DNA from 2 places in the Halopseudomonas sp. SMJS2 genome. Region 2 is predicted to be linked to the other one. Evidence: riboswitches for the same ligand, from Rfam matches in the RefSeq annotation. Region 2 holds a riboswitch; the other holds the start of a gene.
What was found. A riboswitch is a leader RNA that binds a small molecule or an ion and turns the genes downstream of it on or off. The one in region 2 is predicted to bind cobalamin.
Positions count from the first base shown of each region.

Region 1: it holds a riboswitch for cobalamin, as region 2 does, so the genes downstream of both, QAO71_RS12145 (TonB-dependent receptor) here and btuB (TonB-dependent vitamin B12 receptor) in region 2, are expected to answer to the same signal.

Region 1 covers NZ_CP123445.1:2,561,006-2,567,712, reverse strand. Annotated here, with positions in the region: gene QAO71_RS12155 (iron ABC transporter permease) at 1-967, opposite strand, end outside; gene QAO71_RS12150 (ABC transporter substrate-binding protein) at 955-1,818, opposite strand; gene QAO71_RS12145 (TonB-dependent receptor) at 1,824-3,704, opposite strand; cobalamin riboswitch at 3,818-4,030, opposite strand; gene QAO71_RS12140 (2'-5' RNA ligase family protein) at 4,153-4,803, shown strand; gene QAO71_RS12135 (CBS domain-containing protein) at 4,883-5,320, shown strand; gene QAO71_RS12130 (D-glycerate dehydrogenase) at 5,438-6,403, shown strand; gene QAO71_RS12125 (hypothetical protein) at 6,418-6,606, opposite strand; gene QAO71_RS12120 (PepSY domain-containing protein) at 6,603-6,707, opposite strand, start outside.
Region 2 covers NZ_CP123445.1:1,458,688-1,465,394, forward strand. Annotated here, with positions in the region: gene QAO71_RS06875 (RimK/LysX family protein) at 1-215, shown strand, start outside; gene chrA (chromate efflux transporter) at 230-1,438, opposite strand; gene QAO71_RS06885 (DUF2058 domain-containing protein) at 1,469-1,999, opposite strand; gene QAO71_RS06890 (DUF2897 family protein) at 2,052-2,228, opposite strand; tRNA gene QAO71_RS06895 (tRNA-Asp) at 2,395-2,471, shown strand; gene QAO71_RS06900 (DUF411 domain-containing protein) at 2,545-2,991, opposite strand; gene QAO71_RS06905 (heavy metal-associated domain-containing protein) at 3,022-3,267, opposite strand; cobalamin riboswitch at 3,483-3,723, shown strand; gene btuB (TonB-dependent vitamin B12 receptor) at 3,842-5,656, shown strand; gene QAO71_RS06915 (hypothetical protein) at 5,688-6,263, shown strand; gene cobO (cob(I)yrinic acid a,c-diamide adenosyltransferase) at 6,260-6,707, shown strand, end outside.

The DNA.
Region 1 (6,707 bases), 1.1 Mb from region 2:
CCTTCCATACCAGCCAGATGAACAGTGGCGCACCGAGCAGCGAGGTCAGCACACCCAGCTTGAGTTCCTGGCCCGGTGGCAACAGGCGCACGCCGATATCCGCCAGGCAGACCAGAATGGCACCGGCCAGCGCCGCCGGGATCAACAGCCGTTCCGGGCGATGCTGTACCAATGGACGCAGCAGATGTGGTACCAGCAAACCGACAAAACCGATACTGCCGGCCACCGCCACCGAGCTGCCGACCAGCATGGCGGCACCGAGCACGATCATGATGCTGCCATTGCGGTAATTCAGTCCCATGCTGCGGGCTACCTGATCGCCCAGACTCAGACCGCTGAGCAGTCGGCGTTGGCTGATAATCAGCGCGCTACCTATCAGCAACGCCGGCAGCAGCAGCCATAAATGCTCCAGCCCACGCTCGGAAACCGAGCCGAGCAGCCAGAACACCAATTCCTGCATGGCGTAGGGGTTGGGCGCGAAGTTCAGCACGGTAGCCAGCGCTGCACCGCACAGCGTGGAAATAGCCAGCCCGGCCATGATCACCATATGCGAGCGGGCCGAGCCGGCCAGGGCTAGCATCAACAGCAACGCGATGGCCGCGCCGATCAGGCCGGCTACACCTGGCGCGGCAGCGCCCAGGCCGGGAAACAGGCCGAAGTAGAACACGCTCGCCGCGCCCAATGCTGCTCCCTGGCTGGCACCGGTCAGACTGGGCTCGGCCAGTGGGTTGCGCAGCAGTCCCTGTAGCGCTGCACCACTCAGGCCCAGCGCGGCGCCCACCGCCAGTGCAATCAGCGTGCGTGGCAAGCGAACCTCACCGATGACAATGGCGTCCAGGCTGCTTTGGCCGGTAAGGAAGTCGGCCAACCCTGCCAGTACGGCCACCGAGGTTGAGCCGACTGACAAGGAGGCCAGCGCCGTCACCAGCAACAACGCCAGCAGGGCGGGAGTGATCAGTCGAGCCATTGATTGAGTTGCCTTATCAGGTCCCAGGTCCAGGGGCCGGGACATTGCCAGCGCCAGTAGTCGGTGGTGAGCCAGCCGTCAGCCGGGATGCTGCGGCGCAGCACCGGATGTTCGGCAAAGCGGTTGGCCAGCGCCTGGTGCTCGGGGGCCGCGAACAGAATGGCGTCCGGCGGATCGCTGGCGATCTGTTCCAGATCCAGTTGCACATGCCCCGAGTCGGTCAGATAGTTGCGCCAGCCGGCCTGTTCGATGATTTGATGCTCGAAGGTATCACGGCCAGTACCGATACCGTTCGAACCGAGCAGCAACAGGCGTTTGGCGTCGGGCTGTGGCGTGTGGCGAACGGGTGCCGGTTGCGCGAGGTCAGGGTTGCGACCGATCAGCTCCAGCAATTGGCGCTCATAGGATTCCACCTGCCCCAGCGTAGTGGGTAATGGCAGTATCTCCACTCGATAATTCAGGGTTCGCATACGCTCGCGCAGCAGCAGGGCGCTGTACTGGCCGGCCAACACCAGGTCGGGCTGCAGACTTACCACCTGTTCCAACGAGCCGTCATGGGCAGGCCAGCCAGCGTCGATCCAGTGGATCGGGTAGCGCAGATGCATAGGCGACAGTGCAGCCACCCGGGCCGGATCGGCGTGATGAGCCAATGCCCAGTCCATGCATAGATCGAGGGAGACGATGCGTTGGGGTGATTCAGGCGTCGCTGCCAATGCAGGCAAGCCAACTGGCAGCAGGATCGCTGCCAGGCAGAGCACCCACCGGCGCAGCCGCCCCCCTGCCCGAGCGGTGAGGGCCGAGGCAAAGGAGCAGCGTTCAGCATGCAGCTGATGGCGGGGGTGTGTAGTCATTCCATTCAGAGGTCAGGGGTCCAGGTGACTCCAAGCATAGCGGTGAAGGGCAACTCCCGGTAACCGTAACCCTGTCCGGCATGGGTATACATCAAGCGGCTATAGTCCTTGTCCATTACGTTGGCAAGCTTCATGTCGAAGGCCACTTCGCTGCTGGCCTGCCAGCTGGCGCGCAGATCCAGTACGCCGTACCCGGACAGCTCGGTGGTGTTGTCACCGTTGCCGTAACTGCTGCTGACGGCGGTAAAGCTGGCGCCCACACCGATATCGCCGAACTGGCGATCCAGATTCAGGTTCAGGGTACGTCGGGCGCGGTTCGGCAAGGTGTGGCCGTTTTCACGGCTGCGTGGATCGATGATGCTGATGCCCAGATCACCCTGCCAGCCGAAGAGTTCCTGCTTCAGAGTGGCTTCGAAGCCATTGACGCGGGCGCGATTGATGTTGTCCACGGTGCTGAAATCGCTGGTGGTAACGATCAGGTCACGGAAGTCGGTGCGGTACAGCGAGGCTTCCAACTGGGTAGTCGGGGCAAGCTGGCTGCGCCACTGCAATTCATAGCTGCGGGATTTCTCCGGTTTCAGTTCGGGGTTGCCGCCATAGAAGCCATCGAAGGGCCAATAGAGATCGGCAAAGGTCGGTACCCGGAAGCCTTCGGCGTAGGACAGAATCAACTGGTTATCCGGATCAAGCCGGTAGCTCAACGCACCGTTGAAGGTATTTTCGTTGCCGAACTGCTGGTTGTCGTCATGCCGCATGCCCAGTTCGGTACCGAAGCGCGCTCCCTGGAAGCTGTGCTGGGCGAATACCGCTTTGTTGTCCCGGTTGCTGACCTGGAAATCATTGCTGCTGCGTACCTTGTCATTCAGGTAGTCAGCGCCCAGACGCAGACTGTGTCCATTGCCCAGGGTCAGGGTGTTGAGCCAGTTCAGCGAATCGCGATAACTGTTATTCACCGTGCTGCCGGGAAACAGTTTGTCGAAGTTCTCCTGCTTGTCCTCGCTGTGGCCCAGTTCGATACGGCTGCGCCAGATATCATTGATACGCCCATCCAACCAAAGCGTGCTGGTGCTGATGATGTACTCGTCATAGGGAGCAGCTGGAGCGCCCCAGTTACCGAACGGGTTATCAAACTCGGTCTTGCCACGCTGATCCAGTACGGTGAACCCACCTTCAAATGCATCGGTGAACTGGTGACTCAGGCTCAGCGCCAAGGAGCGGTTGCGGTAACCATCATCATCCGCGTCACTGGCGAAAGAAGTGCGGGTGCGATCGATACCGGCAGTTTCCTCTAACCCGGCGGATAAATTGAAGCGCGTGCGCTCGTTGCCGCCGGAGAGACCAAGGTTGCGCTCCCAGGTACTGTCACTGCCACCGGCGATGCGCGCGTAGGGGCGCAGGCCTTCGCCCTCGCTTCGGCGGGTGAAGATCTGGATAACCCCGCCCATGGCGTCCGCGCCATGAATCGCTGAGCGCGAGCCGCGCAGCACCTCTATACGCTCGATCTGGTCGACACTGAGAAACTGCAGGGCGGCTCCGCCCATGGTGGCTGAACCGGCCCGCACACCGTCGATCAGCACCAGGGTCTGGCTGGTATTGGTGCCACGGATATACAGGCCGTAGGTCGCGCCGCGGCCCCCATAATTGGCGACCTGCACGCCCGGCACCTGGGTCAGCAGATGTGGCACGCTGGCCGGGCGCAGCCGTTCGATATCTGCACGGGTGAACACCGTATTGGCGGCGCTGCTGTCGCTGCGCTGTTCCACATCGCGGTTGGCGGTGATCAGGGTGTCGGAGAGTTTCAGCGCTTGTTCATGGGAAGCAGGCTGGGCAGCCAGAGTCAGGCTCGGGGCCAGGGCGACAGCAAGGGCAAGGCGGGACAGTTTCATTATGAATCCTCAAAAGGTCGGATGACTTTCGAGGAGGGCAGATAAGCAAGTGCGGACGGGGCAGATAACAGACAAACCGGCACGGCACTTGACGGTGATGCCCTCCGCAACACCAGTCGATATTGCATGCGGGCCGGCCTCCGGACTCTCGACGCCCATCCGCTCACCTTCCCATGCCGTGGCACAGTGGTCTTGAGCGGACGCCGATCCATGATCGGGGTCGATTACCGTTGCGGGGGCAGTGCCGGGATTGCTCGACCTGAGCGAGCGCACCGGCTTTCCGTTTCATGCCTGATATCAGGCACACCTGCATGAATAGCGGCGCATCTTATGCCCCTGATCGGGGAAACACAAGCGACCGGATGGCACAGGGCTAGCTGCGGCTGGAGTGCGCCGGGCGGGCAGGGCATACTGCCCGCATCTTCGCCATCGTTGTTGGCCGCCGAGCATGCTGTTATCCGATACCGTCCCTTTTGCCGAGACCACCGTTGCGCAGCTGCGTGATTACACCGAGTGGCACCGTGGCCGCAGCCGCTATGCGATCTGGATGATCCCGATCAACTGTCCCCGGGCGCTGGCCCATATCGACCAGCTCACGGCCTCGCTGGCGGACCTGTTGCATCCCAGCCGGCGGCAGCCGCATATCACCTTGTTTGTCTGTGGTTTCGAAGGGCAAAGTGTCAGGTACGACGACGATTTCACGTCAGCGCAGCTGCAGCGCCAACTGACGGGCCTCGACCGGTTGGCATTGCCGCCCTGCGAGCTACGCATAGGCGCGCCGGATAGCTTTGCCAGCGCAGCCTTTCTGACAGTGGACGACCTGCAGGGCCACTTGTCGCGCTGGCGCGAGGCGCTGGGGGCAGGCTGTAGGGAAATTCGGCAGACTAGCTACGTGCCGCACATCACCCTGGGGTTATATCGCCGAGCGATCAGTGCCACAGAGCTGCGCCAGCGGTTGCAATCATTGGTGATACCGGACACCTTACCGCTAGCGGTGGAATGCCTGGAGTATGCGACTTACAGCAGCCGTGACATGTTGGGGCCGCTGGAATGCCAGTGGCGGGTAGCTGTCAGCAATAAGGAGGCCAATAGTCCATGAAATACCCTTTTGGCCTTGCCTGCCGCTTTGATTGATCCTTGACTGTTATCACCGGACCAGAAAATAAAAGGAGCAGCAGATGAGAACCGTGGCCCAGGTTATCCAGACCAAGCAGATCCAGCAGGTGCATACCATCGGGGCGGATGAGACGATGCTCAGGGCCTTGCAGTTGATGGCCGAGCATAATATCGGCGCGCTGCCGGTCACCGAGGGCGGTCAGGTGATAGGCGTGATAAGTGAGCGCGACTACTCTCGTAAATGTGTGCTCAAGGGGCGGGCGTCGGTGGGCACCATGGTACGCGAAATCATGAGCAGCCCGGTGACGACCGTGACACCGAAGCAGAGCGTGTCCGAATGCCTCTCGCTGATCACTGACCTTCACCTGCGCCACCTCCCGGTGGTGGAAGATGGGCGACTGGTGGGGCTGGTGTCGATCGGTGACCTGGTCAAGGAGACCATCGCCGAGCAGCAGGAGCTGATCCAGCAGCTGGAGCAGTACATCCGCGGCGAGGTGTAGCGGCCCGACTGGCGCGTCCCGTTTCGGGGCCGCGGCTGCGCGGTGGGCCCGAACATCCCGATGGGGTGGCGGGTCGAACAGCTATACTGCGGGATTTAAACGCCAGGGGGCTGTGTTGTGAAAAAGAACGTCGTGATATTCAATCGTCTTGCTCAGGATCTGATCGAGCGTCTGGCAGCCAACTTCAATGTCGTTCAATTGAGTGCAGCCAGCGAGCTGGCGGATGCGCTGGCTGCCGGTCCGGTACACGGCCTGATTGGTGCCGGCTGGCAGCTTGGCCGCCCACAGCTTGCTGCGGCTTCAGGCTTGGAAGTGGTTTCCAGTATTTCGGTCGGGTATGACAACTACGACCTGGATTATCTGAATGAGCGCGGCGTTCTGCTGACCAACACTCCCGATGTATTGACCGAGACCACTGCCGACCTGGGGATGACACTGATGCTGACGGCTGCGCGGCGGATCGTCGAACTGGACGGTTGGATGCGCGAGGGTAACTGGCGGGGCGGGCTGGGGCCGGAGTATTTTGGTTGCGATGTGCATGGCAAGACGCTGGGCATTATCGGCCTGGGCAATATCGGCGCGGCGATTGCCCGGCGCGGCCATTTCGGTTTCGGCATGCCGGTGCTGTACACCAGCAATAGCCGCAAACCGGAGCTGGAACAGGAGTTGGGCGCTGAGTTTCGCGACCTTGATGACCTGCTCGGCGAGGCCGATTTTGTTTGTGTCGTCGTTCCGCTCAGCGAGCGTACCCGCAAGCTGATCGGCCAACGTGAACTGGCGCTGATGAAGTCCAGCGCCATTCTGGTCAACATCGCCCGCGGCCCGGTGGTTGACGAGGCAGCCCTGATCGAGGCGCTGCGCGACGGACAGATCCGTGCCGCCGGGCTCGATGTCTACGAGCAGGAGCCGCTGTCCGAGTCACCGCTGTTCGCGCTGCCCAACCTGGTCTGCGTACCGCATATTGGCTCGGCCACACATGAGACGCGTCGGGTCATGGCGGAGCTGGCGGTGCAGAATCTGGAACGGGCGCTGCTCGGGCAGACGCCCCGGCATATGGTCAACCCGCAGGTGCGAGCAGGCTGATCAGACCGCGCCGTTCAGGGCTCTGCCCGCGCAACGGCGCCAAGCCAGATGCCGGCGGCGGCGACCAGCCCCAGCGCCAGGCAGGACAGTACGTCATACCAGCCATCCCCCAGCAGGGCGACGATCAGCCCGGCGGCGCTGACTGTGCCGAACAATACGGGCCAGCGCCAGATTTGCATTGCCGAGTTGCTAGTGCCTTTCATGGCTGTAGCCTCGCGTCGGCCGAAGACTGGTTGGTGCGGGCCAGAGCGGACGCACCGGCTTTTCGCCTGCCGCGTTTGGCAAGCCATAGATAGAGTCCGCT
Region 2 (6,707 bases):
CGGTTCTGCTTGGTCGACGTACCATCGAACACATCGGTCTGATCGACGTATCCGATACCTTCATGCTGCCACTGGACTGCCCGGATGCGGCCAGCGAAGACGAGCGCGACCGGCAGCAGCAGATGAAGGAAGACGCCAATCTGGTGGATGACAGCCAGATCGACCAGCCGTCAGAAGCGGAAGAAGAAGACGACGAGCAGGAAGGCGGTGAGTGAGCCGTCAGGCCATCTCAAGCTGACAGCCAGCCCAGCACCGCCGTGGCGAGAACTACCAGCCACGGCGGCAGTTTCCAGAATACCAATGCAACGAGCGCAGCCAGCGCCAGGGCGAAGCTCTGCGGCGTAGTAATGGCGCTGGTCCACACCGGCTGATACAGCGCCGCCAGCAGCAGGCCCACCACCGCAGCATTGATACCCGCCAGCGCCGCCCGGGTGCGGGGGCTGTGACGCAGCTGCGCCCAGAACGGCAGCGCACCGATCACCAGCAGAAACGATGGCAGGAAGATCGCCAGCAGGCAGATCAGCCCAGTGACCCAGCCGGGCGGGCCGAAATCCATCGCCGTGCCGAGGAAGGCGGAGAAGGTAAACAGCGGACCGGGCACGGCCTGGGTTGCGCCATAGCCCGCCAGAAAGGTATCGATATCCACCCAGCCGGGTTGCACCGTTTCCGCCTCCAGCAGTGGCAACACTACATGCCCACCACCGAACACCAGTGAGCCTGCTCGATAGAAGCTGTCCACCAATGCCAGCATCTGGCTGGGGATCAGTGTGACCAGCAGGGGCAAGCCAAGCAGGAGAAGGAAAAACAGCGCCAAGGCCATCGAGCCGGTTCGACGCGTGATATGGACTGGCAATTCATCCTGCTGTTCATCTGTGTCGGGGCTGACGAGCAAGAGACCGAGCAAACCGGCAATCAATAGAATCAGCGGCTGGCTCCAGATGAAGGGCAGCAGGAGCGCCGCAATGGCGCTGCTGGCCATCAGCGTGATGCGCAAGCGGTCGGGGCACAGAGTGCGGGCCATGCCCCAGACGGCTTGAGCGACGACCGCTACGGCCACGACTTTCAGCCCCTCCAGCATGCCGGCATTCAGGCTGTTCTGGTAGGCCAGCGAACTGGCAAACAGTATCAGTACCAGAGCCGAGGGCAGGGTGAAGCCGGCCCACGCCGCCAGCGCACCGCGGTAACCGGCGCGGGACAAGCCCAGCGCCAGGCCCACCTGGCTGCTGGCCGGGCCGGGTAGGAACTGGCAGAGAGCGACCAGGTCGGCGTAGCTGCGTTCGGCAAGCCAGCGACGGCGTACAACGAACTCCTCGCGAAAGTAACCCAGATGGGCCACGGGGCCGCCGAAGGAGGTCAGGCCCAGACGCAGAAATATCAGAAATACCGACCAAGGGCTGCGATCAGTGTCGGAAGAGCGTGCGGGCGCAGCCTGGGTCATGCCATTTCTGTCCGGTCTGGTTGGGAGGGCTTACCACATGAGATCGTCAGGTACTTTGAAATCGGCATAGGGATCATCTTCTGCAGCCTGTTCGGCTTCCACCTTGGCAATGATTACTGGCCAGTGGGGCGCACGTTCGGCGACTTTCTCCGCGACGTCCAGCGGGATGATTTCGAAATGCCCGGAGAGCCGTACGATACCCAGCTTGCCGCGGCTGAGCTTGCCGAACTGCTCCTCGGTGACGTAGATCTTCTTGATCTTGTTCTTGGCCACGAACTGGTACGCGGTTTCCCCGCCGCTGCGGTCCAGTTTGGCCTGCTCGATCAATTGCTTGGCCTGGGCTTCGCGCTCGCGACGGGCGGTCTCCTCCTGGCGTTGCAGGTTCAGCTGGCGATCGCGCTCGGCCTTGTCGGCACGTGCCTTCTCCACCGCGGCTGCGGTGTCATGTACCTTTTCCGGAGTGTTCTTGGCGGCCTTCTTCTTGGCGCGTTGGGCCTGCTTGAGTTTCTTTTCGTCGACCAGTCCGGCCTTGAGCAACTGGGCTTGCAGTGAATTGACCATACTGTGGAACTACCTGTTACGCGGCTAAAAATGAGAGTGACGCATTCTAGCATCAGTCCTGTTGCTTCTCCCGCCTCTCTTGCGCTTCGAGTTCAGCTTGCCGGGCTTTGATGCGCTTCATCTGCTCATCGCCGATCGGCATCTTGTTGGCGGTCTTGCGCAACATATACAGCCCGCCGATGACAGTAGCAAGAATGATGATAATGAAAAGCCAGCCGATGCCAGACATGTCGAGCTCCTTTGTTGGAAGGTCTGCTCTCAGGATGGTTAATGGATGAGCGTATGGCAAATAAAAGCGATATGGTTGAAGGCGAGGCTTGACTTAATCTGACGAAATATTAGAATGCGCGCCTGCTTCGATGACAGGCACATGAGTGTCGGTGTCGGACAGATGCGCAGCGGTAGTTCAGTTGGTTAGAATACCGGCCTGTCACGCCGGGGGTCGCGGGTTCGAGTCCCGTCCGCTGCGCCATATACAAAGCCTTTGATCAGTGATGGTCAAAGGCTTTTTTCGTTTCTGGCGGCCGGAGCCGCCAGGGGCTGACTCAGTTGCCGGGGTATTCGGCGACGACTTCGAGTTCGCCTTCCTTGGTCAGTCCGACCACCTGATAAGGATCCTGGCGGTCGCCGTATTCCATGCCGGGCGAACCCATCGGCATGCCGGGCACGGCGATGCCCAGCAGATCGGGCCGTTCCTTCAGCGCCAGTACCTGGGCAGCGGGCACATGGCCTTCGATGAACTGACCATTGATCACGGCGGTATGGCAGGAGCCGAGTTGCGGTGGTACGCCCAGTTCCTGTTTCACCGTCGCCATGTTGGCTTCGACATGGTCGTTGACGCTGAAGCCATTGCTTTCCATGTGTTTGATCCAGTCCTTGCAGCAACCGCAGTTGGCGTCACGGTGCACGTCAATGGTCAGACTGTCGGCGGCCTGGGCAAAGCCGCCGATCAGCAGGGCAGTAAGAGCTATGAGACGTAGTCTGGTGCGCATTCCATATTCCTCGTTGGTATTTATCGTTGATCAGCTGCAGCCGCCGCAGCAGGTGGTGTGGCCAGCATGCGCGCCAGCCGCCGCAGCAGGGTAGCCGGCTGCGTCCAATGCGCTGATCAGCGCTGCACTGTCGGCACTTCCGGCAACCGTGACCTTGCTATCCTCGAGGCTGACCTGGACGTCAGTCACGCCGGCGACAGCCATCAGCGCTTCGGTGACATGTTTAACACAATTGTTGCAGGTCATTTGCTGAACATTGAATTGAAGAGAACTCATGATGGCGCTCCTTGTGCGTGACATGCTCGAATTTTCAACCCTGACACGATGGCAAGGTCAACCCGGCTCCCGACTTTTTTTGAGCGTCTAAAATGCCTACGCTTTGCCTTCTACCGAATGAGTGGAATCTCCACGGCCCCATCGGTTGACTCTCCCGCTGGCGCGTGAATTCGGGCGCTGGCGGGGGCGCCTTTACTTACCTGTGAAAACCTCTTAGTCTTCCACCCGCTTCAGGTTCCTGCCCGGTATTGCCCGGCAGGTTAAACAGGGAAGCCGGTGCGTCTGTTCCAGACTATCCCGGCGCTGCCCCCGCAACGGTAAATGAGAGTCGGATTACCTCAAGGTACTATCTGACAGATGATTCAGCACGACCACTGTGCCTGCACGGGAAGGTCGAATCATCGGATATTCATCCGCTCATGAGCCCGGAGACCGGCCTGTCGCATATCACAGCAGTGCGGCGGGCTCTGCGGGTGTAGCGTTTTCATGCTGGGTCTGAAACCGTCTCCCCAACTCCGTTCGCCGACTGCATAACCAGCCATGCCGTACGGGTGAGTACGGCGACGGAGCACAGATGAAGTTTGCACGCACCTCCCTGGCGATGGCCCTAATGGCCACGGCCGCTTTTTCCCATGCCGAATCCCTTTCCCTGGACAACCAGGTCGTTACCGCCACCCGCACCGGGCAGTCCCTGGGTGCCAATCTGGGCGCGGTAACGCGACTGGACCAGCGCGCCATCCAGCGCCTGCAGCCGACCGATATGCTGGATCTGCTGCGCCGTACTCCGGCGCTGAGCATCGTCAACAATGGCGGCGCGGGCAAGTCCAGCACCTTTGGCATTCGTGGCAGCAGCAGTGACCACGTGCTGGTGCTGATCGATGGGGTGCGTATTGGCTCGGTTACCAGTGGGAGTGCCGCGTTGCACAATCTGCCCATCGAGCAGATCGAACGTATCGAAATCGTGCGTGGGCCGCGTTCCAGCCTGTATGGCTCCGAAGCCATCGGCGGCGTGATCCAGGTCTTTACCAAGCGCGGTACCGGTGGTGATCCCAAACCTTGGATGTCGCTCACTGCCGGCAGCCGGAACCACCATGGGGGCAGTGCCGGTGTCTCCGGCGGCATCGGGCAAGGCTGGTACAGCGCAGCGGTGACCAGTCTGTCCACTCGTGGCATCGATGCCCGGCCTGGCCGTGGTGATCCGGATAACGATGGTTACCGCGAGCTCTCCGGCAACCTGCGCGCCGGCTATCGTTTCGACAATGGCCTGGAGCTGGAAGGCCATGCGCTGGAATCCCACTCCCATAGCGACTTCGACTCGGGCTACAAGGCCAACAACGACTCGAAGCTGAAAACCCACGGGCTCAATGCCCGCTTCTCACCGCTCGAACCCTGGCGGGTGACACTGCAGGCGGCGCGCAGCGAAGACAAGAATGACACCTTCAATGGCAGCACTTTCAACAGCCGTTTCGATACCCGGCGCGACAGCCTGGGTTGGCAGAACGATATCGATCTTGCGCCTGGCCACCTGCTGACCCTGGGTTTCGACCACCTGACCGATGAAGTCAGCAGCAGTACGAACTACAGCGAGAACCGCCGCACCAACAAGGGCTACTACGCCCAGTACCTGGGACAGCGTGGTGTGCATGAATGGCAGCTGAGCCTGCGTCATGACGATAATGAACAGTTCGGTCGCTACAACACCGGCAGCATCGCCTACGGCCTGAGCCTGACCGACAACCTGCAATGGGTGGCCAGTTACGGCACCGCATTCAAGGCCCCCACTTTCAACCAGCTGTACTACCCCGGCTTCGGTAACCCGGATATCAAGGAAGAAACCTCGCGCAATATCGAAACCGGATTGCGGGGCGAGCACGATTGGGGTAACTGGGTGGTCAACCTGTTCCGTAATGAAGTGGAAGATCTGATTTCCAGCGTGAATCTCGGTGGTGGCATCTATCTGTCGGAGAACATAGACAAGGCGGTGATCAAGGGAGTGGAGTTCGAGATTGCCAGCCACTGGCTGGGCTGGGACTGGAGCAGCAACCTGACCCTGCAGGACCCCGCCAACCGCAGCTCTCGCCCGGGGCAGGGCGATCTGCTGGCCCGCCGGGCCGAGCAGATGTTCAACCTGGATATCGACCGCCGTTTCGGCCGCATTGGCGTCGGCGCCGGTCTGCATGCCGAAGGCCGACGCTGGGATAACGCCGCCAACAGCAACGAGCTGCACGGCTACAACACCGTCGATCTGCGCGCCGAGTACTGGTTCAGCCATGCCTGGCGGCTGCAGGCGCGCATCAGCAATCTGTTCGATACCGACTACGAGACCGCTGCGAGCTATCAGCAGCCGGGGCGCGCAGGCTATCTGACGGTGCGTTATCAACCCTTGTAACAGTAAGACCACATCCACAGGAGAATGACATATGTTGGCACTATCCAAGCGCGGTCAGTTGGCCGTCGGTATCGTTCTGGTGCTGTTGATGGCCATCACCCGGGGCAGCCATTTCAGCACGGTCAATCTGCCCGGCGCATCCTGGGCGGCGTTCTTCCTGGCCGGTGTGCTGTTGCGTCCGCGCTGGGCCTTTCCGTTGCTGTTTCTGCAGGCGGTGTTCATGGATGTGATGACCGTCGGCTGGAACAGCGCAGGGCATCACTGCATGACGCTGGCCTACTGGATGCTGCTGCCTGCCTATGGCTCGCTGTGGCTGGGCGGTCGGCTGTACGCTGGCTGGCATCGTGAGCAGCCGATCAGTCTGCTGGTGCTGGCCGGAGTCATGGCTGCCAGTGCGCTGGTCTGCCAGACCTTCTCCAGTGGCGGCTTCTACTGGTTCTCGGGGCGTTATCCCGACCCGACTCTGCTCGGCACCGTCGAGCGTCTGGCGAACTACTATCCCAAGTACCTCGGCTCGCTGGCCTTCTATGTGGCCATCGCTGCGGTGCTCTATATTGGCTGGCAGCTGCTGGCCCGCCAGCGGCTCGCCGAGGGCCGCAAGGCATGAGCGAATCCAACGAACGGGATGAGCGCCACCGCCAGCGCATGCAGCGCAAGAAGGCGGTGGTCGATGAGAAGATTGCCCTGGCCCGCGAGGAGCGCGGGCTGCTGCTGGTGCTGACCGGCAACGGCAAGGGCAAGAGCAGCTCTGCCTTCGGCATGGCGGCGCGCGCCCTGGGTCATGACATGCAGATAGGCATCGTCCAGTTCATCAAGGGTGCTGCCAGTACCGGGGAGGAGCATTTCTTCCGTCGTTTCCCGGAGCAGGTGCGTTATCACGTGATGGGTGCCGGTTTCACCTGGGAAACCCAGGATCGCCAGGACGATATCGTCAAGGCGCAGGCGGCCTGGGCGGTAGCGGTGGAACTGATGCGCGATGAGAGTGTGTCGTTGGTGGTTCTCGATGAACTGAATATCGCGCTCAAATACGGCTATGTGCAGCTGGATCAGG